One region of the Rhizobium sp. FG96 genome, then DNA from elsewhere that is predicted to be linked to it. Evidence: predicted binding sites of a transcription regulator. Region 1 holds the regulator's gene; each other region holds the start of a gene.
The links. Region 1 encodes LexA, which represses DNA repair genes until DNA is damaged. Its sites were predicted from a motif close to TGTTCNNNNTGTGTTCNG; they were not measured.
Positions count from the first base shown of each region.

Region 2: the regulator LexA is predicted to act here: its motif matches at 3,378-3,395, upstream of ACODR6_RS14090 (YifB family Mg chelatase-like AAA ATPase).
Region 3: the regulator LexA is predicted to act here: its motif matches at 7,634-7,651, upstream of ACODR6_RS14570 (DNA recombination protein RmuC).

Region 1 covers NZ_JBMDIL010000021.1:56,575-66,462, forward strand. Annotated here, with positions in the region: gene kdsA (3-deoxy-8-phosphooctulonate synthase) at 141-986, opposite strand; gene ACODR6_RS30375 (VOC family protein) at 983-1,861, opposite strand; gene lexA (transcriptional repressor LexA) at 2,066-2,779, shown strand; gene ACODR6_RS30385 (ComEC/Rec2 family competence protein) at 2,760-5,186, opposite strand; gene gltA (citrate synthase) at 5,478-6,767, shown strand; gene lpxB (lipid-A-disaccharide synthase) at 6,800-7,975, opposite strand; gene ACODR6_RS30400 (LpxI family protein) at 7,972-8,853, opposite strand; gene lpxA (acyl-ACP--UDP-N-acetylglucosamine O-acyltransferase) at 8,856-9,674, opposite strand; gene fabZ (3-hydroxyacyl-ACP dehydratase FabZ) at 9,671-9,888, opposite strand, start outside.
Region 2 covers NZ_JBMDIL010000006.1:203,909-213,796, forward strand. Annotated here, with positions in the region: gene ugpE (sn-glycerol-3-phosphate ABC transporter permease UgpE) at 1-537, shown strand, start outside; gene ACODR6_RS14075 (sn-glycerol-3-phosphate import ATP-binding protein UgpC) at 540-1,643, shown strand; gene ACODR6_RS14080 (cupin domain-containing protein) at 1,744-2,247, shown strand; gene gshB (glutathione synthase) at 2,344-3,291, shown strand; gene ACODR6_RS14090 (YifB family Mg chelatase-like AAA ATPase) at 3,471-5,003, shown strand; gene cysK (cysteine synthase A) at 5,132-6,094, opposite strand; gene ACODR6_RS14100 (LysE family translocator) at 6,227-6,844, opposite strand; gene ACODR6_RS14105 (cysteine hydrolase family protein) at 6,928-7,485, shown strand; gene ACODR6_RS14110 (DMT family transporter) at 7,475-8,371, opposite strand; gene ACODR6_RS14115 (Lrp/AsnC family transcriptional regulator) at 8,502-8,933, shown strand; gene ACODR6_RS14120 (GNAT family N-acetyltransferase) at 8,934-9,830, opposite strand; gene dut (dUTP diphosphatase) at 9,827-9,888, opposite strand, start outside.
Region 3 covers NZ_JBMDIL010000006.1:298,269-308,156, forward strand. Annotated here, with positions in the region: gene rpoN (RNA polymerase factor sigma-54) at 1-1,471, shown strand, start outside; gene hpf (ribosome hibernation-promoting factor, HPF/YfiA family) at 1,688-2,263, shown strand; gene ptsN (PTS IIA-like nitrogen regulatory protein PtsN) at 2,334-2,798, shown strand; gene ACODR6_RS14560 (methyl-accepting chemotaxis protein) at 2,873-5,200, opposite strand; gene ACODR6_RS14565 (ribokinase) at 5,430-6,329, opposite strand; gene ACODR6_RS14570 (DNA recombination protein RmuC) at 6,376-7,602, opposite strand; gene ACODR6_RS14575 (methyl-accepting chemotaxis protein) at 7,807-9,300, shown strand; gene def (peptide deformylase) at 9,398-9,888, shown strand, end outside.

The DNA of each region.
Region 1 (9,888 bases):
GATAAATCGTTTGAAATCGTCTTAGTCGAAGGCACGCAGATTGCAATGGCGTTTTCACAGCCGTTTTTGAGCCGCCTAACATGCCTTCGTTTCAGGCCACCTGCGTGGCCTATTACAAGATCATGTCAGCCTTTTGAATGTCAGGCCGACTTTGCGATCGCATCGAAGGCCAGAAGCTTTTCGAGAAGCCGCGGCATATCCTTCAGATAGACCATGTTAGGGCCATCCGACGGCGCATTGTCAGGATCTTGATGCGTCTCGACGAAGACGCCGGCAACGCCGACGGCGACGGCCGCACGCGCCAAGGTCTCGACGAATTCGCGCTGGCCGCCGGTAGATCCGCCCTGCCCGCCCGGCTGCTGCACGGAATGCGTGGCATCGAAGATCACAGGCGCGCCCATGGCCGCCATGATCGGCAGCGAGCGCATGTCGGAGACCAGCGTGTTGTAGCCGAAGGAAGCGCCGCGCTCGCAGAGCAGGATGTTCGGGTTGCCCGTCTCGTTCAGCTTGGCGAGAACATTCTTCATGTCCCAGGGCGCCAGGAACTGCCCCTTCTTGACGTTGACGGCGCGGCCGGTCTTGGCCGCAGCAACGAGAAGGTCGGTCTGGCGGGAGAGGAAGGCCGGGATTTGCAGGATGTCGACGACGGTTGCGACCTCTGCACACTGCTCCTCGGTATGGATATCGGTCAGAACCGGGAAGCCGAATTCTTTCTTCAGGTCAGAGAAGACTTCGAGCGACTTTTCGAGGCCGATGCCGCGCTGCGCCGAAAGCGAAGTGCGGTTCGCCTTGTCGAAGGAAGACTTGTAGACGAGGCCGATGCCGAGCTTCTTGCAGAGTTCGCTCAGAACACCGGCGATCATGAAGGCATGTTCGCGGCTTTCCATCTGACAGGGGCCAGCGATGATCGACAGCTTGCCGTCATTGGAAAAGGTAACGCGGCCAGCGCCTTCGCCGACGGCGACTTCTGCATTGGTGTTGCTCATTGGGTCTCCTCGAAGGCGAAGATCGCGCCTTGTCCCGGCGCCGGCTTCACCAATAGACGATTGTTCGTATTCACGTAGGTGATCCCGTTAGCAGCCAAATGCGCCGCTGTCACGGCCAGATCAGCGACCGCAAAGACGATTGCCCGCGCCCGCAGGCCGTTATCGGTGCCGAGCGGCTCGACATCGAAATAGGCCTCCATCCCTTCTTCGGAATAGATAGCGATCCGGACATTGCTGAGGGCGAAGGAAAGGCCGAAGGCGGCCTCACTGGGCGCCACGCCGCCGCTTGCCGTCTGCAGCAGCGACGCGAAGGCATCGGGTTCGTCTGCGCTCATTGCAATCTCGACGATGCCGAGAACGCCGTTGGCATGAGTCTCCAGCGCCTTGCGATCGGCCGGAAAGGCGTTGATCCGCTGGCAGGCGAAAAAGAAGACATCGGGCGCCCTGAGATCAGCGGCAAAGGCGAGCTTGAAGGCGCCGGTCGCCTGCGTTCCATCGGGCATGACGATAGGGCGCGAGAACTCCACCATGTCACCGCCGCTCAGCTGCGCGCCATCATAGGCGGCCTTGTCCGCATCGGCATCGTCAGTGCCGAAGACGACTGCCGAAAAGCCATCATCGCCGCAGCGGAAGCGGAAGGCCTGATCGCGGGCGATGAAGCTGTTGCCTTTCGCGGCAGCCACGTCGCACTCGCCCTGGCTCGCGATGCCGAGCGGCTCGAGATAGGTCTTGTCGGAGAGAAAGACGCAGGCATTCTCCGTTCCGAACGGATGACGGCCATTGGCGGCGACGGTGAAACCTAGACGGCCGAGTCGCTCGCGGGCGAAATCGATATGGGTGACGGGCAGTACCAGATGATCGAGCGGATGCGTCATGGCGGTTCCCTCCGATGAAGCCGGCAGAGATTTGCACGCCGCGCCGGGCAAAGCGCAAGCGCGGATAACCAATCCGGCAAAGAAACTTTCAAAAATGACGAAAAATGATGGGAAGTTTTACCAATATTTAGGCACTTGCGGAACACATATGGAACATATAGTGTCCGTTCTGGCTTTGTTTCACGAATCTGGGGAAAGACTTCGATGCTGACGCGCAAACAACAGGAGCTTCTCCTCTTCATTCACGAGCGGATGAAGGAGTCCGGCGTACCGCCGTCCTTCGATGAAATGAAGGATGCGCTCGACCTCGCCTCCAAGTCCGGGATCCATCGCCTGATCACGGCGCTCGAGGAGCGCGGCTTCATTCGCCGCCTACCGAACCGCGCCCGCGCACTCGAAGTCATCAAGCTGCCGGAGGCCTACAGCCCCAGCATCCAGCCGCGCCGCGGTTTCTCGCCGAGCGTCATCGAAGGCAGCCTCGGCAAGCCGCAACCCGTTGCGCCGCCGAAGCCGGCGAACGAAGACAATAGCAGCTCGATCTCGGTTCCCGTCATGGGCCGCATCGCCGCCGGTGTGCCGATTTCCGCGATCCAGCAGAATACCCACGACATCACCGTTCCCGCCGATATGCTCGGAAACGGTGAGCACTATGCGCTTGAAGTCAAGGGCGACTCGATGATCGAGGCCGGCATCTTCGACGGCGACACCGTCATCATCCGCAATACCAATACCGCCAATGCCGGCGATATCGTCGTCGCCCTTGTCGACGATGAAGAAGCAACGCTGAAGCGCTTCCGCCGCAAGGGCGCATCGATCGCGCTCGAAGCAGCCAACCCGGCCTACGAGACCCGCATCTTTGGACCTGATCGCGTCAAGGTTCAGGGCAAGCTTGTCGGCCTTATCCGCCGCTATCACTAACGGTGATCTCATCACCGTTAAAAGTGCCGCTGCGCCAATCATAGGCGCGGTGGCGGGTCCAGGGGCGGTCGAGATCCTCGAAGGATCCGGTGACCGCTGCAGCGCCTCCATCAAAGCGCAGTTCGACAGAGCCTGTCTTTCTTAAAGTAGCGCCGGTGAAGAGCAGCGCGCCAGAGCGGCAGCTTTCAAGCCGCAGGCGCACGGGTGTGACAACGATATCGGATGCATCGCAGGCGGGGCCGAGGTAAGCGGCATTGTCGATGACCGTCAGCACCGAGCCGTTTCCAAGCTTTGCCGTGCACCAGGCTTTCTTTGCGCAGGAAAACCGCTCTTCCCTGGCGTTCACCGCAATGGCGCTCTGCGCTTCCTGCTCTTGCGCTGGTGTCAGCTTTAGCCTTTCGCCTGGCGGCGCGGTGGGGACCGATGCTGATGTGATGAAGATCGGCTCGCGATGGCTGTCCAGCACTAGCGCCCGTTTCCACTGGTCGAAGATGAAACCCGGCGGGCGCTCGCGATTGGTAGCGATTGCACTGGAACCGACGATCCCCGCCATGCTGCCGTCCTCAGCAATGACGATCTTCGGTGGCGGCTTTTCCGGAAGCGTGACAACAGTCAGCGTCGATAGGACCATGATTGCCGTGCCTATATGCCTCAGCCGGGTGCGCAGCAGGGTCAATAACAGGAAGCCCGCGACCGCGGCCGGGAAATACCAGGCAGGCAATCGGCCGACGCCGATATCACCGCCCCAGGACGAGACGGTCTTGGCGATCGCGATCACTAGATCGAGACCGAAGCCGACCACCTGCCAGGCCCAGGCATCCAGCCCAAACGGCATCAAGAGCATTGCAAACAGCCCGGCCGGCATGATGACGAAGGAGATGACGGGCATGGCTGCGAGATTGGCAGGCAAGCCATAGGCCGTCAGCCGGTGAAAATGCTCGATCGAAAACAGTGCCGTCGAGAAGCCGCCGATGACGGAGGTGAGCAGGATGCCACCGAAAAAGCCGGCTGCGGCTGACATGAACCTGACGAGGCGCAATTTCGCAAATGGCTTGTCGCGCGCCGGCCGCTCCTTCCAGAGCGCATAGCCGGCGACCAGCGCCAGCGTCGCGGCAAAGGACATCTGAAAGCTCGGCCCCATGATTTCTGAGGGCGAGATGGCGATGATGATCAGTGCCGAGAGCGCCACATTGCGCAAACTGATCGACGGCCGGTCGAAGAACACCGCCGTCAGCATGATCGCCATCATGATGAAGGCGCGCTCGGCGGAAACTGCGAAGCCGGAAATCAGGAAATAGGCGGTGACGGCCGCAAGCGCTCCAGCGGCCGCGATCTTCTTGACCGGATAGGCCTGGGCGACAGACGGAAACAGGCTGAGCAGCGTGCGGAACCCAACGAAGAAGATGCCGGCAGACAGCGCCATGTTGAGGCCCGATATGGCGATGATATGCGCGAGGCCTGATTGCCGGAGTGCCTCCGTAGTTTCTGCCGAAATCGCCCGCCGCTCGTCGGTGACGAGCGCGGCTGCGAACGCGCCGGTATCGCCGGGCAAAATGCCCCTGATGCGATCGCCGATGCCGCTTCTCAGCCGGTAGAGCCACTCGAAGACGCTATCGGTCAGCGAATGCTCGTCTGCCGCCCCCGGCGTCACCGCCGTTGGCGCCCCATAGAAAAAGCCATTGGCGCCGACACGATCGAAATAGGATGAGAACGAGAAGTCGTTGAGACCGGGGAGCGCCGGGCCGGAGGGTGGCGTCAGCCGCGCCCTGCCCTTCACCCAGGTTCCCGTCTCGAATTCGGACTTGGCGCCGCGGGCGATGACAGTCACCCGGGCGGGCGGCCGTTTCACCACCGGGTTTTCGGTTGCGCGCAATGACAGCAGATAACGCCAGCCGCCGCGGCCGTCGCTTTCCCGGCGCTCGACCCGCCCGGTGAGCGTCGTCGTCACGGCGGAATCAAGAAGGACGGTCTCGGCTCTCCGGGTTTCGAATTGCGCAGTCGCGACGCCTGCCGCGACCAACGTCAATGCGGCGATCACGACGCGCATCCCCTCCCGCGCCCGATCGGTGAAGATCAGCAGAGTGAACAGTACCACCATGGAGAAAAGTGGCATGATCGGCGAGACGCTGGTGCCGGCCGCAAACCACGCCACGGCACCAAAGCCGAGCGCAACCGGCGCGAAGAGCATGCGTCCACCGTAGGCGAGCTCTTCGTTGGCGCATTTCGGGATGGCGCCTATCGCGCGCCTGATGGATGATCGGAGTCGATAAGCGCTGAGCGTGGCCGGTACGTGCCGCATCGGCACGGGCGAGAGGCCAGAATAGGCGCGCGCTGGCTCAAGATGCGGCAATTTGGCCGCATCCTCCGAAAGTTCCAGGCTGATCTCGCTGCTTTTCAACCCCGGCATGTAAAGAGCCTTGCGACCCATTAAAATACAACCAAGATGCAACCCTGCGCGCGTTTCAGCAACAATAATCGATTGAAAAAACGCAAAAAATCGTGAGTGCAAAAAGCCTAAATAAATCATCGGCTTCCGCTATGCGTTTACAGCATCGCAGGAGTGCCTAAAAGTTGATACTGCGATGCACAAAATGGCGTCACGGTAACTTGGCATTAGGCGCGCTATCATATAGCAATCTGAGCGGACGCTTAACCCTATGGCGCTTTTATGGCGCCGCCGCCAATTTGGAGGATCAGAATGACGGATCAAAGCGCAACAATCAAAATCGGCGACAAGTCCGCCAATCTTTCCGTAAAGAGCGGAACGATTGGGCCAGATGTCATCGATATCGGCGCACTCTACAAAAACACCGGCTCCTTCACGTACGATCCTGGTTTCACCTCGACCGCATCCTGTGAATCGAAGATCACCTACATCGATGGCGATGAGGGCGTTCTCTTGCACCGCGGCTATCCGATCGAGCAGCTGGCCGAGCACGGCGACTTCCTGGAAGTCTGCTATCTGCTGCTTTACGGCGAACTGCCGACGGCAGCTCAGAAGAAGGACTTCGACCATCGCGTGACGCACCACACAATGGTGCACGAACAGATGAGCCGCTTCTTCACCGGCTTCCGCCGTGATGCGCATCCGATGGCCGTCATGTGCGGCTGTGTCGGCGCCCTGTCGGCCTTCTACCACGACTCGACCGACATCACCGATCCGCACCAGCGCATGGTCGCTTCGCTGCGCATGATCGCCAAGATGCCGACGCTGGCCGCCATGGCCTACAAGTATCACATCGGCCAGCCCTTCGTTTACCCGAAGAACGACCTCGATTACGCGTCGAACTTCCTGCGCATGTGCTTTGCCGTTCCCTGCGAAGAATACACGGTCAACCCGGTTCTCTCCCGCGCCATGGACCGCATCTTCATCCTGCATGCGGACCACGAGCAGAACGCTTCGACCTCGACCGTTCGTCTCGCCGGCTCTTCGGGTGCAAATCCGTTCGCCTGCATCGCGGCCGGCATTGCCTGCCTCTGGGGCCCTGCTCACGGCGGCGCCAACGAAGCAGCGCTCAACATGCTGTCGGAGATCGGCTCCGTCGATCGTATCCCCGAATATGTCGCACGCGCCAAGGACAAGAACGATCCGTTCCGCCTGATGGGCTTTGGCCACCGCGTCTACAAGAACTACGATCCGCGCGCCAAGATCATGCAGAAGACGACGCATGAAGTTCTCGGCGAACTCGGCATCAAGGACGATCCGCTTCTCGAAGTGGCGATGGAACTTGAGCGCATCGCGCTCACCGACGAGTATTTCATCGAGAAGAAGCTCTACCCGAACATCGACTTCTACTCGGGTATCACGCTGAAGGCTCTCGGCTTCCCCACGACCATGTTCACCGTTCTCTTCGCTCTCGCCCGCACCGTCGGCTGGATCGCTCAGTGGAACGAAATGATCGAGGATCCGCAGCAGCGCATCGGCCGCCCGCGCCAGCTCTATATCGGTGAAGCACAGCGCGATTACGTTCCGGTTTCCAAGCGCTAAGCGCCCGGACAATCCGAAAACAAAAAACCCGGTCAGCGATGACCGGGTTTTTTCTTGTCCAGAATGTCGAGAACGATTTCCGCCGCCTTCTCTCCGGGCGGCTTTTCCGTCTGCATTCGCTGCCAGACGAGATCGTAGCCTTCCAACATGGTGCGCCGCTGCGCGGTGTCGCCGGACAGCCGCTCCATCCAGCGGGCAAGCGCTCCGCCACGGACGCTGTCGTTGAAATATTCGGGCACCACGGCGTAATCGGCAATCAGGTTCGGGATCGCCGCCGTCCAGGTCTTGATGCGCGAGGTCATCAGCGAGATGATCCAGTCGGTCTTGTAGGTCGAGACCGTCGGCACGCCGGCGAGCGCCAGCTCGAGGATCACCGTTCCGGAGGCAGCAAGCGCCGCATCGGCCTCGCCGAAGGCCCGCCACTTGGCATCGCTGCCGATCAGGATTTCGGGCTGCACTTTCCACTGCGATACCAACTCGCGCACCAGCGCCTCGCGGCGGCTCACCGTGGGCATGACGAAGCGGATGTCGCCATTGCGCGTCAGGAGATCATTTGCCGCGTCCTCGAAAAAGGGCATCAGTTTCGATATCTCGGTCGAGCGCGAGCCCGGCAGCAGCATGATCGTCTTGCCTTGCTCCGGCGAGATGGCTCGGGCAGCGCGGCTGCTTCGCGCAGCCAGCAGATTTGCGTCCGCAGTCAGCCTGTGTCCGACATAGGTGGTCGCCGGGCCGCCAAGGCGCTGCATGACTTCAGGCTCGAAGGGCAGAACGGCGAGCACATGATCGACGTAGCCGAGCATGCGCTGAGCACGGTATTCCTTCCAGGCCCAGACGCTCGGACAGACGTAATTGACGACCGGCAGGTCAGGCAGCGCCGTGCGCACGCGCTTGGCAACGCGGTGAGTGAAATCGGGGCTGTCTATGATGATCAGGATGTCGGGCTTGGCCGCAATCAGCGCCGCCGTCGTCTGGCGGATCAGCCTGTAGAGCGTCGGAAGCTTGGCGAGCACCTGACTGATGCCCATGATCGACAGTTCGGAATAGTCGAACAGCGATTTGAGGCCCTGCGCTTCGAGCGCCTCTCCGCCGACGCCAACGAGCTCGACGGGGCCGTCATGGATGCGCTTCAGGGCAGCGATCAGATCGCCGCCCAGCAGATCGCCGGACACTTCGCCGGCAATGATGCCGATCTTCAGGCTGCGGCTCATGCGAGCCCCCAGGACGGCAGGCCGCGATCCAGGCCGACGACAAAAAGGCCGGAGGCATTGGCAGCAGCGATCAGCGCTTCGCGCTCCAGCACCAGCGCCCTGCCCGCCTCGACGGCAATGCCCGCCAAACCGGCCTTCCTGGCATTTTCAACAGTCGACGGCCCGATCGAGGGCAGATCAGCGCGCAGGTCCTGTTGCGGCTTGCAGAGCTTGACAAGCACGCCCTTGCGGCGGGCGGAAATGCGACCTGCTGTGCGCAACGAGGTGACACGCTCCAGCATGCCGTCGGTACCTTCGGGGCCTTCGAGTGCAACAACGCGGCCGCCGACCGAAACCGCGCCCTGCCCGACATCGAGCAAGCCAAGCGCATTGGCCGCTTCCGCTGCCTTCAGGATATCGGTGATGTCATCCTTGCCTGGTGCGACCACACCGGCCGGCCCCACGGAGGCCAGCAGATCAGGTGCGATCTCCTGGGCGCCGATGACGCGGCGGCCATCAGTTTCGATAAGCTTGATGACCATTTGCAGCACCGTGTCATCGCCGCCAGAGAGCAGAGTCCGTATGACCGAGGGCACCTTGCCGATCGTCTTCCAGCTGGGTCGTATCTCACGCCATTCCGGGCGGCGGCGAACGCCACCGGACATGACGACGCGGCGGATGTCATTCTTGCTGAAAATGCCTTCGAGCGCTGCGAAATCGGCGACGCCGATGACGGCGTGGTCGTAGTCCTGCCAGGAGCGGTCGAGCTCGCCCTTCAGGGAAATGATGAAAGGTTCATCACCGGCGGCGCGTGCGGCCTCGGCGACATAAGCCGGCAAAAGGCCGTTGCCGGCGATGATCGCCAGACGGCCTTTTACAGCGTCACCAGCCAGAGACACGCTCAGCCTTTCTGTCCCCGCGTCGGCGAAGACAGCGCCCGGTCGCTTTCAGCCGCGATGAAATCGAGGATCTCGACCACCTGCGGGCAATCGGCATATTCGGCGCGGATTGCAGCAGCATTGTCGCGCACCGAATTGGTACCTTCGAAGATCGCCTTGTAGGCACGACGAACGATGTGGATGACGGCGCGGTCGATGCCTGCACGCGTCATACCCACGACGTTGAGGCCACCGAGAAGGCCCGGATTGCCGTTCAGCATGCCGTAGGGAATGACGTCGTAGCTCACTGCGGAGAGACCACCGACGAAAGCCTGTCGGCCGACGCGGGTGAACTGATGGACGGCACAGCCGCCGCCGAGAATGACGCGATCCTCGATCGTGACGTGGCCGGCGAGCATGACATTGTTCGACATGATGACGTTGTTGCCGACGCGGCAATCATGCGCCACATGCGAATTGGCGAGGAAGAGATTGTTGTTGCCGACGATCGTCTTGCCGCCGAAATCCGACGTGCCGGTGTTGATCGTCACGCCTTCGCGCATCGTGCAGTTTTCGCCGATGGTCAAGGTCGTCTCCTCGCCGGCGTGATGGACGCTCTGCGGATCGCCGCCGATCACGGCCATCGGGAAGACTTTCGAGCCCTTGCCGAGCTCGGTGCGGCCGGTCACGATCGAATGCGGATGCAGATGCACGTCATCATGAAGCGTCACCTTCGGCCCGACATAGGCGAAGGGGCCGATCGTCACGTTCTCGCCGACGACTGCGCCGTCTTCAACGACGGCCATCGGGTGAATACGTGCGCTGGCAGCAACCGTGCTCATGCCTGGTCCTTACGCAGGATCATCGCGCCGATATCGGCTTCCGCCGCAAGGTTGCCATCAACCTTGGCGTCGCAATGGAACTTCCAGATATTGCCACGCTGCTTCAGCTTCTTGACGTGGAATTCAACGCGGTCGCCCGGGATAACCGGCTTGCGGAAACGGGCATTGTCGATCGTCATGAAGTAGACGAGATTGCCGTTCGAGCCATCCTTGC
Region 2 (9,888 bases), on a different contig from region 1:
TACTTCCGCTTCCCGCTGCGCATGGTCGCTTTCTGGATCATCTTCCTGACGCTGATGCTGCCGGTCGAAGTCCGCATCCTGCCGACCTACAAGGTTGTCGCCGATCTCGGCATGCTGAATTCCTATCCGGGCCTCGTCATCCCGCTGATCGCCTCGGCGACGGCAACCTTCCTGTTCCGCCAGTTTTTCCTGACGATCCCGGAAGAGTTGATGGAAGCGGCCCGCGTCGATGGCGCAGGAGCCATGAAATTCTTCAGGGATATCCTGCTGCCGCTGTCGCGCACCAATATCGCGGCGCTGTTCATCATCCTCTTCATCTATGGCTGGAACCAGTATCTCTGGCCGATGCTGATCACCACCGATCCCGGCTATTACACCGCGGTCATGGGCATCAAGCGCCTGGCCTCGGTACTGGACGGCGACACCCAATGGAACCTCGTCATGGCGGGCGTCATTCTCGCCGCCCTGCCGCCGGTCCTCATCATCATCGTCATGCAGCGCCTTTTCGTCAAAGGCCTGGTCGAAACGGAGAAGTGACAATGGCCTCTATCGATGTAGAAGGCGTCGGCAAGATCTATCAGGGCGGCGTCAAGGCCGTCTCGGATGTCGGCATCAACATCCGCGATGGCGAGTTCATCGTCCTCGTCGGCCCGTCCGGCTGTGGCAAGTCCACGCTGCTGCGCATGATCGCCGGTCTCGAGAGCATCTCCGAAGGACAGGTGAAGATCGGCAGCCGCGTCGTCAACAATGTCGAGCCGGCTGACCGCGATATCGCCATGGTGTTCCAGAATTACGCGCTCTATCCGCATATGTCGGTGCGCCAGAATCTCGAATACGGCCTGAAGAACCGCGGGACGCCGCGGGCGGAGATCGATGCCCGCGTCGCCGAAGCCGCCCGCATGCTGCAGATCGAGCAGTATCTCGAGCGCAAGCCGAAGGCTCTTTCCGGCGGACAGCGCCAGCGCGTTGCCATGGGCCGCGCCATCGTCCGCAAGCCCGCCGTCTTCCTCTTCGATGAACCGCTGTCGAACCTCGATGCGAAGCTGCGCGTCTCCATGCGCGGCGAGATCAAGCGCCTGCAGCGCCGTCTCGGCACGACGTCGATCTACGTCACCCACGACCAGCTGGAAGCAATGACGCTGGCGGATCGCCTCGTCGTTCTGAACGGTGGCCATATCGAGCAGATCGGCGCGCCGCTCGAAGTCTATCACACGCCCGCCTCGACCTTTGTCGCGAGCTTCATCGGCTCGCCCGCCATGAACCTGCTGAAGGGTGAGCTGCACGGCGACAAGCTGGCGATCGGCCCGAGCCTGATCGATCTCGCAGGCAATGCCCCGACATCCGGCCCCGTCACCATCGGCATGCGCGCCGAGGATCTGCGCCTTGCCAAGCCGGATGAATACGCCATGCCGCTCACCGTCGAATATGTCGAAGAGCTCGGTTCGCAGCGTCTCGTCCACGGCCTGCTCGGCGACCAGCAGCTGACCGCGGTCGTCTCTCCGGAAACGCCGATGACCGCTGAAATGCGCTTCGTCATCCCGCCGGAAAAGCTGCATTTCTTTGCCGCAGATACCGGCAAGCGGATCGGCAATGGTGTTGCGCAGTCGGCGAATGTGGCTGTTGCCGCTGAAGCCGTGCAATAGGCATCGACAGGATCTGTTAAAATTTTAGCGGCCGCTTGAACGCCTCTCTTACGACTCCTCTGTTATTGCCCGAACATTGGGGTAGTAAACGGGGTGTTTCATGGCCTGGAAGCTTATGCTTGCAAGTGCGGTCGCGATGGCTGCGCGCACGGTGCCGTATGCCGTGGCGATGCCGCGCGGCAAATCCTTCATCGCGCATTCGAGCGATCACCTGCCGATGAAATCGACGCCCATCAATCCGGACTGGATCGTCAGCGGCGACCCGCAGGCGCGTACTGCCGAGCATTCGCGCGGCCATGACGAAGCCTCGCTGACGGCGATCTGGGACTGCACGGCAGGCGAATTCCGCTGGTTCTTCGGCTGGGACGAAACGGTGATGATCCTCGAAGGCGAAGTGCATATCACCGCTGAAGACGGCACCGAGCGCACACTTCGCGCCGGCGACGTCGCCTTCTTCGCCGGTGGCACCTGGGCCAGCTGGCGTGTCGACACCTACGTCCGCAAGGTCGCCTTCCTGCGCAAGCCCTTCCCGAAGCCCGTGGCGCTCGCCTATCGTCTTCGCAACATGCTGCGCAATAGCGGCCAGCAGGGCCTCGCCGCTTGAAAAATCCTTGATCGCGATGCTGCGAAGTCCTTGATTGGCCGTTGCGTTCGACCCTCTTGCGACCTACATCTGTCCGGCATTCAGTGAGGGACGGAAATGGCCAAGATCAAGAACGTAGCGGTCCAGATGGACCATGTTTCGGGCATCAACATCGCAGGCGATTCCACCTTCGCCATGAGCCTTGAGGCGCAGACCCGGGGCTACAAGCTCTTCCACTATACGCCCGATCGCCTGAGCTTCCGCGACGGCCAGGTCTTCGCCTCCGTCGAGCCGATGATCCTGCGCGACGTCAAGGGCGATCATTTCGAGCTCGGCGCGCCCGAGCGTGTCGATCTCTCGACCATGGATGTCGTCCTGCTCCGCCAGGATCCGCCCTTCGACATGTCCTACATCACCTCGACCCATCTTCTCGAGCGCATTCATCCGAAGACGCTCGTCGTCAACGATCCGGCCTGGGTCCGCAATTCGCCGGAGAAGATCTTCGTCACCGAATTCGCCGACCTGATGCCGAAGACGCTGATCACCAAGGACGCCGCCGAAATCCGCCGCTTCCGCGACGAGATGGGCGACATCATTCTGAAGCCGCTCTACGGTAATGGCGGCGCCGGCGTCTTCCATTCGACCAAGGACGACCGCAACCTTTCCTCGCTGCTCGAAATGTTCGGCCAGCTCTTCCGCGAGCCCTTCATCGCCCAGCAGTACCTGCCTGACGTGCGCAAGGGCGACAAGCGCATCATCCTCGTCGATGGCGAGCCTGTCGGCGCGATCAACCGCGTTCCTGCCGAGCACGACAGCCGCTCCAACATGCATGTCGGCGGCCGCGCCGAGGCGACCGAACTGACCGCACGCGAGCAGGAAATCTGCAAGCGCATCGGCCCGGCCCTGCGCGAGCGCGGCTTCCTGCTCGTCGGCATCGATGTGATCGGTGACTACATGACAGAGATCAACGTGACCTCTCCGACCGGCATCCGCGAGGTCAAGAAGTTCGGCGGCGCCGATATCGCCAGCCTTCTCTGGGATGCGATCGAGCGCAAGCGCGCCTGATTTTTCAGGACTTTTGTTCTCATTTGAGGGCTTGATACAACCCGCTGCAACCTGAGTGCAGCGGGGACGTGAATCTGTTCATTTATTGTTCTTGTTTTATTCTGTTTACTATGCCAGATTGCAATCCGCGGCCATGAAGGGTCGCAATACGCGATGTAGTTGGTTGCGGGGGCAGGGGCATGGTCGCACGCGTCAGTACGGTTGCATTCCACGGCATTGAAGGTGTGCCGGTCGAAGTCCAGGTGATGGTCGCTCCCGGCAAGATCGGCATGCAGATCGTCGGGCTTCCCGACAAGGCGGTTGCGGAAAGCCGCGAGCGGGTGCAGGCAGCGCTCCACGCATCCGGGCTGGCGCTTCCGGCAAAACGGGTCACCGTCAATCTTGCGCCCGCCGATCTTCCGAAGGAAGGCTCGCATTTCGATTTGCCGATCGCGCTCGGCCTGATGGCTGCTCTCGGCGCCATCCCGGCGGATGCGCTCTCGGATTATGCCGTCTTGGGCGAACTCAATCTCGATGGCACGATCGCACCCGTTGCCGGCGCGCTGCCTGCGGCAATCGGCGCCAATGCGCTCGGCAAGGGGCTGATCTGCCCGGCTGAAAGCGGCCCGGAAGCCGCCTGGGCCGGAACGCAGCTCCATATCCTCGCGCCGCGAAGCCTGATCGCGCTCGCCAACCATTTCCGCGGCACGCAGGTTCTTTCCCGGCCGGAGCCATCGATCCGCGCCAATGCCGCAAACCTTCCTGACCTCGCCGACATCAAGGGACAGGAAAGCGCCAAGCGCGCGCTGGAGGTGGCGGCTGCCGGAAGTCATAACCTGCTGATGGTCGGCCCGCCCGGTTCCGGCAAGTCGATGCTTGCCGCCCGTCTGCCCTCCATCCTGCCGCCGTTGTCGGCAGCCGAGCTGCTCGAAGTGTCGATGATCCATTCGATCGCTGGTCAGCTCTCAGGCGGGAAGCTTTCGGACCGGCGTCCGTTCCGCACACCGCACCATTCGGCAACGATGGCCGCCATGGTCGGCGGCGGGCTCCGCGCCCGTCCCGGCGAGGCGTCGCTCGCCCATCACGGCATTCTCTTCCTCGACGAGTTTCCGGAATTCTCGCCGCAAGCGCTCGATGCCCTGCGCCAGCCGCTGGAAACCGGCGAATGCATCATCGCCCGCGCCAATCACCGCGTGACCTATCCCGCCAACATCCAGTTGGTCGCCGCCATGAACCCTTGCCGCTGTGGTATGGCGGGCGAGCCTGGCCATAGCTGCGCCCGCGGTCCCCGTTGCCAGGCCGACTATCAGGCGCGCATCTCGGGCCCGCTGATGGACCGCATCGATATCCGCATCGACGTCCCGGCCGTTTCTGCAGCGGACCTGATCCGCCCGATGCCGGCCGAGGCAAGCAGCACGATCGCCGCCCGCGTCGCCCGCGCCCGCGAACTGCAGGCCGACCGCTTCATCGCTGCAGGCCTCAATACCATCACCACCAACGCCCGCTGCTCAACCGCACTGATCGAGAAATATGCCGAACCGGATGCCGGAGGTCTTCAGCTGTTGCGCGATGCCGCCGAGAAGATGCGCTTCTCCGCCCGCGGCTATCACCGGGTCCTGAAAGTGGCGCGCACACTCGCCGATCTCGACGGCAAGCCAACCGTCGGCCGCATTCATCTCGCAGAAGCGATTTCCTATCGCATCGCAGGAGAGCGGCTGACCGCGGCAGCGTGAAAGAGCGAATAGTTTGTAGCGAATAGCGAATAGAAAAAGAAAAGCTTGCCAGACGGTGACGCCGAGCAAGCTTCGCTATTCGCTATTCGCTATTCGCTATTCGCTATTCGCTATTCGCTATTCGCTGATCAGCCCCCAAGTCCATCGAACAGCGCCGTCGACAGATAACGCTCGGCGAAGGACGGGATGATCACCACGATGTTCTTGCCGGCGTTTTCTTCGCGGCTGCCCACCTTGATGGCTGCGGCAAGTGCTGCACCCGAGGAGATGCCGACCGGCACGCCTTCGAGCTTGGCAACCAGACGGGCGGTTTCCATCGCCGTTCCGCTGTTGATGGTGACGACCTCGTCGTAGATCTTGGTGTCGAGGATGGCGGGCGCAAAGCCGGCGCCGATGCCCTGGATCTTGTGCGGGCCGGGCTGGCCGCCGGAGAGAACCGGGGATTCCTCCGGCTCGACTGCGATCACCTTGATGCTGGCCTTCTTCGACTTCAGCACCTGCCCTGCGCCGGTGATCGTGCCGCCGGTGCCGATGCCGGAAACGAGAATGTCAACGCTGCCGTCGGTATCGTTCCAGATTTCCTCGGCCGTCGTCTTGCGGTGGATCTCGGGGTTGGCAGGATTTTCGAACTGCTGGGGAATGATCGCGTCAGGCAGAGTCGCGGCCAGTTCCTCGGCCTTGGCGATCGCGCCCTTCATGCCCTTCGGCCCCTCGGTCAGCACCAGCTCGGCGCCGAGCAGCGCCAGCATCTTGCGCCGTTCGACCGACATCGTCTCCGGCATGGTCAGGATCAGCTTGTAGCCCTTGGCGGCTGCCGCGAAGGCAAGCGCGATACCGGTATTGCCGGAGGTCGGCTCGACTAGCGTCGTCTTGCCGGGCGAAATCTTGCCCTGCGCTTCCAGGCTCTCGATCATCGCCACGCCGATACGGTCCTTGACGGAGGCGATTGGGTTGAAGAACTCAAGCTTGGCCAGCAGGTTGGCCTTGACGCCCTTTTCCTTGGCGAGCTTGTCGAGGCGCACGATCGGCGTATCGCCGATGGTCTCGGTGATGGACGAATAGATGCGGCCGCGGCCCGGTTTCTTCGACATGCGTGCTCTCCCTTTAAGTGTGTTGCCGAGAGAATAGGGTCAAAGGCGGATGGAAGCCAGACTGAGCCCTCCGCCACGGCGGCATCAAGGAGAAAAAATCCTTTTAAAACCGCCGTTTGACGAACGAATTTTTCAGGCTGCGCGAGTGGCGATAAAGGCTGCCGTGCCCGCCAGAATGCCGGCCGCCGTCCGGTTCAGCGCCTGCAATGCGCGCGGCTGCTTCAGCATGCTGCGGGCGCGGGTTGCAAGCAGCATATAGGGGATCAGCACGCTGAGCAGCACGACAAAGGTGGCTGTCAGCAGCAATCCATATTCACGCAGGCCGATCGCATGGATGTCGATCAGCGTCGGCACCAGCGCCACGTAGAACAGCATTGTCTTCGGATTCCCGAGCGTTACCAGCAGGCCCGAAAGAAACGACATGCCGACGCTGCTCGATTTGCGCGCCGCGATATCCTGCGGCAGCAGCCCCGATGTCCAGAGCTTGTAGGCGATGTAGCAGAGATAGATCACGCCCGCGAACTTGATGACGAGAAAGATCTCGGTGAAAGTCTGCGCCACGAATGCGAGGCCGAGAATGACCGCCGTCAGATAGGTCATGTCGCCCAGCACCAGACCGAGACCCATGAAGAAGGTCTCGCGAAAATTCGAGCCGAGTGCCCGCGCGACGATCGCCGTGATACCCGGTCCCGGAATGGCGGCTGCGATAAACAATGCGCCGCTATAGGCAATGAGCGCTGCGATCGTCATTTGTCTCTCCCTCGTTGCCGCCTATTTACGACTGTGCGAAATCGCTTTCAAGCAACTTCGAAAATGAACTCATGGGGGATGACATGACGAAGGCCTTGCTGCTGATCGATATCCAGAATGCCGTGCTCGAAGGCATGGGTGCTGACGACCGTGTGCCGGTGATCCAGCAAGCCTATGACGGCGTGACCAGGCGGCTGGCAGCGGTGCTCGGCAAAGCCCGGTCGGAAACCGTCCCAGTCATTATCGTCCAGCATGACGAGGCCGAGGGCGACCCGATCGCCAGGGGCAGCAAGGGCTGGGAAATCAGGGCGGAAGTGGCGCCCTTGCCGGGCGAACTGCTGATCAACAAGGAAGCCTGCGACGCCTTCTTCGAAACGCCGCTTGAGGCGGAACTGCGCAGCCGTGGCATCACCCATCTCGTCATCGGCGGCTGCGTCACGCCCTTCTGTATCGATACATCGGTGCGCCGCGCCGTCTCGCTCGGCTTCGATGTCACGCTGATATCCGACGGCCACATGAGCGGCGATAACGGCGTGCTCGGCTTCGAACAGATCATCGCGCATCACAATGCGGTACTCGGCGGCGTCGGCGCCGGCGCGCATGGCGTCAAGTTGTCGAAAGCCGCCGATATCAGCTTCTGACCGCACGCAGAAGCCGCCCCGGCGTCCAGCCGAGATTCATACCGGCGGCTGCGAGAAGGATGATCGCGGCACCGATCACCTGCAGCGGCTGCAGCGCGTGGCCGAAGGCAATGCGGTCGACGGCGATCGCCGCGATCGGATAGATGAAGGACAATGCGCCCGTCAGATGTGTCGGCAGCTTCTGGATCGCGCCGTAAAGCAGCACATACATCAGCCCCGTATGAACGACGCCCATGGTGACCAGCAGCGACCAGGTTGCAGGTGTCGCCGGCATGGCGGATAAGTCGGCGAAAGGCGCCAGCATCAGAATGCCGGTCGAAACCTGGATGAGCGCGATCAGATGCGGCGGCGTCCCCTTCAGCCATTTGGCCGCCAGCGCTGCCAGCGCATAGAAGAAGGCGGCCCCAAGCGCCAGCGCGACCCCCAGGCCGTAGCTGCCGCTGACGGCACCGCTATCCGGCTTCGCCTCGACGATCGCCATCATGCCCGCGAAGGCAAGCCCCAGCCAGAAAAGCTTGGTCCCGGTGATCTTCTCGCCGAGAAAGGCCGCGCCCAGAGCAAGCAGCATGAAGGGCTGGGTGTTGTAGACCGTCGTGGCGATCGAAATCGACGCATGCGAATAGGAGGCAAACAGCAGCAGCCAGTTCAGCACGATGGCGACGCCGCCGAAGACGGCGATACCGAAGCTTTTCAGCGACAGAAGCCGCGGATTGAGAAGCCCGAGCACAGCACAGATCAAGAGCAGGGTGATTGCCCCGAACAGGCAGCGCCAGAACACGACATTGCCGACCGGCTGGCCCGACATCACGACGAACCAGCCGATGCTGCCCGAAATCAGCATCGCCGCGGTCATTTCCGCGCTTCCGCGCCTGATCTCGCTCTGCATCGCAACTCTCCCTTGATGGAAGCGCAGATTATTGCGCAACCAGAGCCGTCTCTATATCGTGTGACACAAAAGGGAAGGATCTGGCCTAATAAATTTAGGCGAAGGAGGCGATGTGGCTAATTCTGATAGAATGGACGAAACGGACCAGAAGCTGCTGGATGCGCTTGCCGTCAATTCCCGCCTGTCGCTGAAAGAACTCGCCCAGGCGGCTGGCATGTCCTCGCCGAGCGCGGCCGAGCGTCTGCGGCGCCTGGAGGAGCGCGGCATCATCCGGGCCTTCACCATCGACATCGATCCGGCCGCACTCGGCTATCCCCTGCAGGCGATCGTCCGCGTCCGCCCGCTTCCAGGCCAGCTGCACATCGTCGAGAAGCTCATCCAGGAGATTCCCGAATTCATCGAATGCGACAAGGTGACGGGCGACGATTGCTTTATCGCCCGGCTGGTCGTGCGCTCGATGGGGGAGCTGGACGGCATCCTCGACAAGATCGCGGAACGCGCGGAGACCAACACGTCGATGATCAAGTCATCGCCGGTCAAGCGCCGCCTGCCGCCGGTCTGATCAGAAATCCGCCATCGGCGAAAGCATGGCCGGCGCATCCAGCGCCAGACCGTCCAGGCCGCGGATCATGAAATGTGTCCCATGCGCCGAAACCGGCGTGGGCTCGCCGTTCCAGCCAAGCTTGTCGGGGCGGAAGAATACCTCCAGCCGGTCAGGCCGAACACCGAGGCCGCCCAGAATGGCGGCCAGCGGTGGAATCGATGCGGCGAGCACGTCGAGTAGGATCAATGTCCCGCCATCGAGCTTCCAGGCGATAACGGCCGACAGCTGCTCTATGAAGGTGAGCCTCACATCGGGGTCGAGCTGTGTATTGATCAGGAACATCGCAGGGCTTGAGACCACGGCAAGCGCATCGGAGACCGGCTCGCGTCGTGCCAGCAGGTCCTGCAGCAAGGCGAGATCATCCGCATTGCCCGGATCGATCGATCGGCCCTGCGTTGCGAAAACAGGCGTCGGCGCATCGCCGCTGAAGCTGTGCATCGGCAACGTTCGGAAGCCATAGGGCTCATAGAGCGCCGGCTTGTCGGTGTAGAGCACGATGGCCTCGAAGCCTTGCGCTGCGCACCAGTCGAGCGCCTTCGTCGTCACATCACGATAAAGGCCGCGCCCGCGCCAAGGCGGCCGCACCGCGCCGGATTGCAGACCGGCCGCATTGATCCGGCGGCCGTTGATCACGAGAGGCATGGCGAAGGCCGAGAGATTGGCGGCCAGCGTCCCGTCCCCCGCGAACCAGCCGAACGGCATGCTTGTCGCATCCGGCCCGCCGAGCTGCATCAGCGGTCCGATGTCGATGCCGAACGTGTCATGGAGAAGCGAAACCAGCGCCCGCCACGCAGCGTGGTCGTCAAAATAATCCTGCCGGAAAGTGAGGCCCGTCGTGTCCGCCGCGGCGCTCATACGCCGGTGGAGCCGAAGCCACCCGCGCCGCGCGCCGTGGCGCTCGTCTCGGTGATTT
Region 3 (9,888 bases), on a different contig from region 1:
GCAGTCCATCCAGCTGCTGCAGATGACGCATTTCGAACTCGTTCAATTCATCTCCCAGGAAGTCGAAAAGAACCCGCTGCTGGAATTTCCGTCAAATGACGCGGAAACGGGCAGCGAGCGTGACGGCGAAGATGATCCCCACGCCCACCAGCAGGATGATGACGAGCGCACCGATGCGCTTTCCGGCGACTGGTACGACAATGGCAGCGAAGGCAGCGTCAGTCACCTGAGCGAAGAGCTCGATTCCAACTATTCGAATGTCTTCCAGGACGACGGGGCGCCACAGCGGGCCGATGCGCCGGAGCTGATGAGCCAGTGGAAGTCGATGCCCGGCAGCGCCGAGGGCGAAGCCTATGACCTCGATGACTTCGTCGCCGGCCAGGTTTCGCTGCGCGACCATATCGTCCAGCAGGTGCCCTTCGTCCTGCCTGACATGGCCGACCGGCTGATCGGCCAGCATCTGCTCGATCAACTCGATGAGGCCGGCTATTTCCAGGGCGATATCGCCGAAGCCGCCGAACGGCTCGGCGCCACGACGGTCGATGTGGAGCGTGTGCTCGGCGCGCTGCAGACCCTCGATCCGCCCGGCGTCTTTGCCCGCAACCTCGCGGAATGTCTGGCGATCCAGCTACGCCAGAAAGATCGCTTCGATCCGGCGATGCAGGCCTTTGTCGCCAATCTTGAACTCTTGGCGCGCCGCGATTTCTCGACGCTGAAGCGCCTCTGCGGCGTCGATGAGGAAGATCTCCTCGACATGCTGACGGAGCTTCGCCAGCTCAATCCGAAGCCCGGCAGCGGTTTCGAGACCGGCGTCTCCGAAGCGATCATGCCGGATGTCGTCGTGCGGCCGTCGAGCGACGGCAGCTGGCTGGTGGAGCTCAATCCCGACACGCTGCCGCGCGTGCTGGTCAATCAGTCCTATTTCGCCAATGTCACGAAGAATGGCGAGGAGCACGCTTTCCTCTCCGAATGCCTGCAGAATGCCAACTGGCTGACGCGCAGCCTCGACCAGCGCGCCAAGACGATCATGAAGGTGGCGACCGAGATCGTCCGCCAGCAGGATGCGTTCCTGCTCCATGGTGTCGATCATCTGCGCCCGCTCAATCTGAAGACCGTTGCCGACGCCATCAAGATGCATGAATCGACCGTCAGCCGCGTCACCTCGAACAAATACATGCTGACGCCGCGCGGGCTCTTCGAGCTCAAATACTTCTTCACCGTCTCGATCAGCGCCGTCGAAGGCGGCGATGGACACTCTGCGGAGGCCGTCCGCCACAAGATCCGCATGCTGATCATGCAGGAAAGCCCGGAAGCCGTGCTGTCGGATGACGACATCGTCGACATGCTGAAAAAGGGCGGGATCGATCTCGCCCGCCGCACCGTCGCCAAATACCGGGAAGCGATGAACATCGCCTCTTCGGTGCAGCGCCGCCGCGAAAAGCGGGCGCTCGCCAAGGTCGCCGGCTTCTGAGCCCCTGACGGCCGGGCGTTGACTTTTTGGTAACCTCCGTTTATTAGCCCGCCGCAATTGGCGCTGTGAACAGCGTTCAGACTTATCCCCATCATCCTCAGGGCGCTTGAAGCACGAGACTTAAGCCGATCTTGCTTGAGTTTGCGCGAAGTGCTTGGATGAGAAGTAGGCTTGGCGTAAACTGGTACCGCAAACCACTATAAGAAGGGAAACTCCATGAGTGTGCGTGTATCCGGTAAACATATGGAAATTGGTGACTCGTTCCGTCAAAAGATCGAGGACCAAGTGGCCATGGCCGTCACGAAATACTTCGACGGGGGATATTCTGGTCAAGTGATCGTTGAGAAGTCGAGCTCGCGCTTCTCGGCCGATTGCAAGCTCCACCTCGATAGCGGGGTCGTGCTGCATGCGGCTGGTGAGGCGATGGATCCGCAGGTGGCTTTCGATGCCGCTTCGGAGCGTATCGAGAAGCGTCTGCGCCGCTACAAGCGGAAGCTCAAGGATCATCATGCCGGAAATCATCTGAACGGTTTTGCGGAAGTCGCCTATACGGTCATGGACGCTGTGCCTGACCACGAAGAAGAGGTTCCCGACGATTTCGCCCCGGCCATCGTGGCCGAGAGCACGAAGCAGCTGAAGACAATGTCCGTCGCAACCGCCGTGATGGCGCTCGACATGACGGACGAACCGCTGCTCCTGTTCCGCAACCCGGGCAAGGAACATTTGAACATCGTTTACCGCAGGCATGACGGTAATATTGGCTGGATCGACGCAGCCAATATCAAGAGCTGAGATCGGGCGATGAGCGGCGCCAAGCGCCGCTCTTCCAATCACCCGGCTTCGGCCACAGAAGGAAAAAGAAATGGCATTGGCAGATCTGCTGCATCAAGATGCGATTATCCCCGCCCTCAAGATAAATTCCAAGAAACAGCTGCTTCAGGAATTGGCGGCAAAGGCCTCGAAAATCACGGGCCTGTCTGAGCGGGAAATCTTCGACGTCGTGCTGCAGCGTGAACGTCTGGGTTCGACCGGCGTCGGCAATGGCATCGCAATTCCGCATGGCAAGCTCGCCAGCGTCCGCTCGATCGTCGGCGTCTTCGCACGTCTCGAGAGCCCGGTCGATTTCGAGGCTCTGGACGATCAGCCTGTCGATCTCGTTTTCCTGCTGCTCGCTCCCGAAGGGGCGGGCGCCGATCATCTCAAGGCCCTGTCGCGCATCGCGCGCGTGCTGCGCGACCAGGATCTGGTCGCCAAGCTGCGCGCCACCGACTCCGCCTCGGCGATCTATGCCTTCCTCAACGAAGAGCAGACTTCGAACGCCGCCTGAGATTTTCAATCGCAGAAATGAAAGAGGCGCCCGGTCATCCCGGCCGCCTCTTTTCGTTTGAGATGAGTTAGTTCTCAGAACTCTTCCCAATTGTCCTGCGCGACTGCGGCCGAACCATGGGCGACAGCAGCCCGGCGCGGTGCCGGAGCCCGGTATGCGGGTGCTGCGACAGGCGCGCGCATATGCTCGGCGGTTGCCCGCAGCGCCGCACTGTTTGCCTGGCCGGAAACCCGGAAGCGCAGCACGAGCGCCTTCAGCGTCTGCGCCTCGTCGTTCAGTGTCACACTGGCCGCCGTTGCTTCTTCCACCATCGCGGCGTTCTGCTGCGTCACCTGGTCCATCTGGTTCATGGCCTGGTTGATTTCCTTCAGCCCGATCGCCTGCTCGCTGGCAGACGCTGAGATCTGACGGATCAGGCCGTTGATGCCCATGACCTGCTCGGCGATCTTGTGCAGCGTACCGCCGGCGCGGCCAACGAGGTCGACGCCTTCCTTGACCTGAACGGCCGAGGTGTTGATCAGCGTCTTGATCTCCTTTGCGGCACTTGCAGAGCGTTGTGCGAGCTCACGGACTTCCTGTGCGACGACGGCGAAGCCCTTGCCTGCCTCACCGGCACGCGCGGCTTCGACACCGGCATTCAGAGCCAGCAGGTTCGTCTGGAAGGCGATCTCGTCGATGACGCCGATGATGCGCGACACTTCCGTGGACGACTGCTCGATGCCGTGCATCGAGGCGATCGCCTTCTGCACGACTTCACCGGACTTCTCGGCATCCTCGCAGGCGAGGTTGACGTTATCAGCTGCGGTGCGGGCGTTCTCGGCGCTCGAATTGACCTGGGCGGTCAGCTCGTTCAGCGCTGCAGCGGTCTCCTCGAGGCTTGCAGCCTGCTGTTCCGTGCGCTTGGCAAGGTCGGAGGCGCTGTTGCTGATCTCGCTGGTGCCGGAGCCGATATTCACGACGCTCGTGTTCATCGTATGGACGGTCTCTTCGAGGCTGGCGAGCGCGGCGTTGAAGTCCTGCTTCAGCTTCGCGTATTCGCCCGGGAAATCCTCGTTGATGCGGTGGCCGAGATTGCCTTGCGACAGTTCGGAAAGACCGGCACCGACGATCGAGACGATCTGGCGCTGCAGCGCGACCGACTGCTGGCGCTCGCTCTCCGAGCGGCTGCGCTCGGATTCAGCTGCGCTGCGCTGGTTGTTTGCTTCGGCTTCAAGGCGGCGCGTATCGGCAAGAGCGAAACGGAAGCCTTCCAGAGCCTTGGCGACCGAGCCGATTTCGTCGGCACGATCCTGACCGGCAACCGGCTGATCGTAGGCGCCGTCGCTCAGCTTCTTGACGCCGGCGACCAGCTGGCCGAGCGGCTTCTGCACGAAGGAACGGACGGCGAAGTAGAGGGCCAGCATGACCGCGCCGAGGACGAGAATGCCGCCGACGATCATCATGACGGTCTGATCCTGAACCGGGGCATTGATCGCGGTGTGCGGTACGTCGACGAGGACGACCCATGTCGCGTTGAGATCCGGGACGGCGAACGGATAGACGACGCGGTCGAAGGGCTCGTAACCATCGAAGGTCAGGTTGCGGACAACGGTCGGCGCCATCGACGCGCGGGCGTTCTTGATCTCGGTCGAGCCGTCGCCTTCATAGGGCTTCGACATCAGTTCCTTGGTCGGCGCGACGATCCAGTTGCCGTTCTGGGCAACGAGCGTGACGCGGCCGGAGCCGAACGGATGCAGAGCCTGCAGCTTGTCGGTCAGCGACTTCAGAGAGATGTCGACGCCTTCGACGCCGATCATCTTGCCACCCGAGACAACCGGGTAGGCGATCGAGGTCAGGAGGGTCGGAACGTCGGTGCCTTCGGCGAGATAGGGCGACGTGATCGCGCCCTTGCCGCTCTCGGCAGCAAGCTTCCACCACTCGGCGGTATAATCGTTATCGAAGGTCGAGAACTGGATGGCGCCATCCTTGGTCTTCGACCAGTAGGGCGTGAAGGCGCCAGCCTTGTTGGTGCCCTGATCGAGCTTGTCGGCAATCTCGGTTGTCTTGCCGTCGAAGGCGCCGAGCTGCTCGCAGAACCAGCTGCCGAAGGCGAAGGGGTTCTTTTCGAGATTGGCCTTCAGGACGTTGATGATGCCCTTGCGGTCGAAATTGCCGCCCTCGTGGCCGCGGCCGACGACACCGGACATGGAGCGCGCTGCGCTGGCGAGTTCGCCGACATTGGCGGCGATTTCGTTGGCAATGGCTTTGGCTTCAAGATTGGCCTGATCCATCGTCAGGGTCTGCACGCGGTTGCGCGTCTGATCGATCAGGAAAAAGTTGGAAACGAAAAGAACGAGCGCGATTGCAACGCCCGTGATGACAATAAGCTTTGCGGCAAGCGACTTCATGCGAAAGATGAACATGGTGCCTCGGCGGGGCGACTTGCCGGACGAACATTTCCGGCAAAGGCGAGGTGAGCCGCTTCGTCATGGAGCGGCCGTGGGGCTAAACCGGGCACCCTCTGAGGAGGCCTGGCGATCGCCGAAAAGATCGCCAGAAATCTCTTAAATTTGAGTGAAATTGTATGAAAGCGGACCGTTAGTAGTCTGAACGCCTTCACTTTTTGCTTGCGTCTATCGGAAACAGAAAAGTCTATAGCTTGTTTGCGACTTCGGCACTCAGCGGGATCGACGGCTGGGCTCCGGCCTTGAGGCAGGCAAGCGATCCGGCAACGGCTGCTCGGCGCAGCGCGGCCTCGAAATCGAGCCCTTCATCGAGGCTGGCGGCGAGGTATCCGCAGAAGGTATCGCCGGCGCCGACCGTATCGACCGGCTCGATCTTCAGACCCTTTGCGCGCACCAGCTGGCCGTCGCGAATGGCGATCACGCCATCGGCTCCGAGCGTCACGATCAGCGTCTGGCCGGTCTCGCCATGCAGGCGCTGAAGCGCGGCCTCGCGGTCGCCCGCTGTCATGTTCTCCTGGCCGGCAAGCAGCTCGAATTCCGTCTCGTTGGCGATGACGATATCGGCGAGGCGCCCGAGGCGTGCGGCATCGGCAATCAGTGGCGCGAGATTGAGCACGGTGCGAACGCCCTTCTTGCGGGCGGCTTCGAGCGCACGCTCCACCGCAGGCGCGGGAACCTCAAGCTGCAGCATCAGGATATCACTGGCATCCATCGCTGCGATCGCAGCATCGGCATCCGCCGCGTTGATCGTACCATTGGCGCCGGGCACAACGGCGATCATGTTCTCACCATCGCCGCCCACGAGGATCAGCGCAGTGCCGGTCGGCCCTTCGACGCGCTTGACGGTTGCGAGGTCGGTTCCGGCGTCATCGAGCAGCGCCAGCGCCGGCGCCGCAAATTCGTCCTTGCCGACGGCGCCCGCCATCCGCACCGTGCGTCCAGCGCGCCGGGCCGCCAGCGCCTGATTGGCGCCCTTGCCGCCCGCCGCAGTCGCAAAGCCGTTTCCGGCGACCGTTTCACCGGGCTTCGGCAGGCGTGCGGTGGTGGCGATGAGGTCCATATTGATGGAGCCGAACACAGTGATCATGTGAATGTCCCGTCCTTTGATTTTGGCGCGACACTGCCCGAAGGCCTCACTCTTCGTCAACTACCCTGAGCTTGAGAAGGCCGGTGCGGCTCTCGACGGATTTCGCGGCCGGCTGCGCGTCGCGCTCCGGCTTGGCGCCGTCAGCGGTCGCCTCGAATTCCAGCGCTTCGATCTTGGAGCCGCGCTTGGTCAGCTTGTCGGCAGAGGTGACGATCATGTCGACATCCTTCTGCGCCATGGCGAAATGACCCTGCAGCTTGCGCACACGCTCGTCCAGACGTCCGAGATCGTCCATCAGGTTGGCGACCTCGCCCTGGATCACATGCGCCTGCGCGCGCATGCGCTGATCCTTGAGGACGGCCTGGATCACCTGGATCGACAGCATCAGCAGCGACGGCGAGACGATGACGATCCGCGACCGGTGCGCCTTCTGAACGATCGGCTCGAAATTCTCGTGGATCTCGGCAAAGATCGATTCCGACGGCACGAACATGAAGGCCGTGTCCTGCGTCTCGCCCTGAATCAGGTATTTCTCGGAAATATCGCGGATATGAATTTCCATGTCGCGGCGAAACTGCTGGGACGCCGCCTTGCCTGCATCCGAACCGCCGGCATCGCGGATCGCGTTCCAGGCCTCCAGCGGAAACTTGGCGTCGATGACCAGCGGCGGCGCGCCATTCGGCATCTTCACCGTGCAGTCCGGGCGCGAGCCGTTCGACAGCGTCTGCTGAAATGCATAGGCGCCCATCGGCAGGCCATCGGCGACGATCGTTTCCATGCGCGACTGGCCGAAGGCACCGCGCGTCTGCTTGTTGGAAAGGATCGCCTGCAGGCCGACGACATCCTTGGCAAGCGTCTGGATGTTGTTCTGCGCCGCATCGATGACGGCCAGCCGCTCCTGAAGCCGCTGCAAGTTCTCGTGCGTCGATTTCGTCTGTTCTGTGATCGTATGGCTGACGCGCTGCGACATGCCGTCCAGCCGCTGGTTGATCGCCTGGTTGAGCTCGGCCTGACGAGTGCCGAAGACCTCGGCCATCGTCGAGATTCGGCCCTGCATCTCGGCCTGGATCTTCAGGAGTTCGGCCATGCGCGCATCCGCTTCGGCGGAGCGAATGGCCGCTTCCTCATTCTGCTCCCGTCTGAGATTACCGCTCCTGAAAAGCAGGAAAACCAGCAGGACGATCATCGCGGCGATGGCGCCGCCGACGAGAGCAAGAATGGCCGGATTGATGGCGGCGAGCGAAATGGCGAGCGAGTCGGCAGAATTGTTCATGCCCCACCATAGCAAACTTCAGCGCCCTGACTAGATCAAAACGTGAACATATCAACAGCTGCAGGAGATGCCGCCAAAAGGTCGCAGCCTGCCAAGTTGCTGCAACGATAAATCGTAGCGGGGTTTAACGATTGCTCAACCATATTTTAGAAATGTCGCAGCGGAAACAATTCCTTACATCGCCCCCGGCAGACAGAGATCATCATGACCAGCCAGCATTCGCAGTCCTCCCTCAAGCAGCGCCTTGATTTCATCGAGCTCGATGATACCGCGCGAAAGACGATGAGCGAGATGCGGCCGGTGATCAGCTCGCTGGTCGGCGGTGCACTGGACAAGTTCTACGCCAAGATAGCCAAGACCCCCGCAGTCGCCGGTTTCTTCTCCGACAAGTCGCATATGGGTCACGCCAAGAAGGCGCAGGAAAACCACTGGGCGAACCTCGCGGGCGGCAATTTCGACGAGACCTACGTGAAGGGCGTCACCGCCGTCGGCCGCACGCATGCGCGCATCGGTCTGGAGCCGCGCTGGTATATCGGCGGCTACGCGATCGTCATGTCCGAACTCGTGAAGGGCATCATGGAGAAGCAGTGGCCGTCGATGTTCGGCCGCCAGCAGGGCAAGGCGCTCGCCGAAAAGCTCTCCGCCGTCATCAAGGCCGCGATGCTCGACATGGATTACTCGATCTCCGTCTATCTCGAGGCGCTCGAAGAGCGGCGCCACAAGCTGGAAGAGGAGCGCGCCAAGGCCGAGGCGGATCAGGCGATGGCGCTCGATCATTTGCGCCGCGGCCTCGAAGCGCTGTCGAACGGCGATCTGGAAGCCTCCCTCCCGGCCGACCTGCCCGGCAATTTCAAGCATATGGCCGAAGACTATAACCGCGCCGTTGCGGCTCTGCGCAGCTCCTTCGGTTCGGTCCGCAGCACGTCTGCCGAGATCCTGAGCGGCACCAACACCATCTCCAAGGCAACCGACGATCTGGCGTTGCGCACCGCGCAGCAGGCAGCCGGCGTCGAGGAGAGCTCGGCCGCCCTCCAGCAGCTGTCCGTCAGTGTCGGCCTGACAGCGGCCAATGCCGAGAAGGCCTCCGACGCGGTTCGCGAGACGCAGCAGCGTGCGAAGAGCTCCGGCGAGCTCGTCAGCAGCGCCGTCTCGGCCATGGCCGGCATCGAGAAGTCATCCGACGAGATCGCCAAGATCATCGGCGTCATCGACGAGATCGCCTTCCAGACCAACCTTCTGGCGCTGAATGCCGGCGTCGAGGCCGCCCGTGCCGGTGAAGCGGGCAAGGGCTTTGCCGTCGTGGCGCAGGAAGTTCGCCAGCTTGCCCAGCGCACGGCGGAAGCTGCCAAGGAGATCAAGAACCTGATTTCGGAAAGCTCCGCCCAGGTGGACGAGGGTGTCGGCATCGTCAGCAGCACTGGTGAAGCTCTGAACGACATGATCAGCCGCATCGACATGATCAACCATGTCGTCGCCGAGATCGCCGCTGCCGCCCGCGATCAGGCAACCGGTGTCAACGAAGTCAGCGTCGCCATCCGCAACATGGATACGATCACCCAGCAGAATTCCGGCATGGTCGAGCACACCTCTGCCGAAACCCGCCGCCTGCGCGGCGAGGTCAGCAATCTCATGGATCTGCTGCAGCGCTTCCGCACCCAGGCCGATATCCGCGGCACCATCAGCCGCCGCGCTGCGTAAGGCGAATACGGCGATTTTCCGGAGGCGGCAGCAAAAAACCGCCTTCGGAAGTTTCGGGATAATTCCCACGCCCAAAAAGATAGGTTATGGGAACGCCATGACCATCAAGCCACTCATCATTCTTCCCGATCCCATTCTCCGTCAGGCTTCCAAGCCGATCGAGCACGTCGACGATGAACTGAAGCGTCTCGCCGACGACATGCTGGAAACCATGTATGACGCGCCGGGCATCGGCCTTGCCGCGATCCAGATCGGCGTACCGCGCCGCATGCTCGTCATTGACGTCTCGCGCGAAGGCGAAGACAAGCAGCCGCAGGTTTTCATCAATCCCGAAATCCTGAAGTCTTCGGACGAGCGCTCTGTCTATGAAGAGGGCTGCCTTTCTATCCCGGATTACTATGCCGAGGTCGAACGTCCCGCCACGATCACCGTCAAATATCTCGACCGCGACGGCAAGGAACTGACCGCCGAAGCCGACGGCCTGCTGGCGACCTGCCTGCAGCACGAAATCGACCACCTGAACGGCGTGCTGTTCATCGACCATATCTCGCGGCTGAAGCGCGAGATGGTGATCAAGAAGTTCACCAA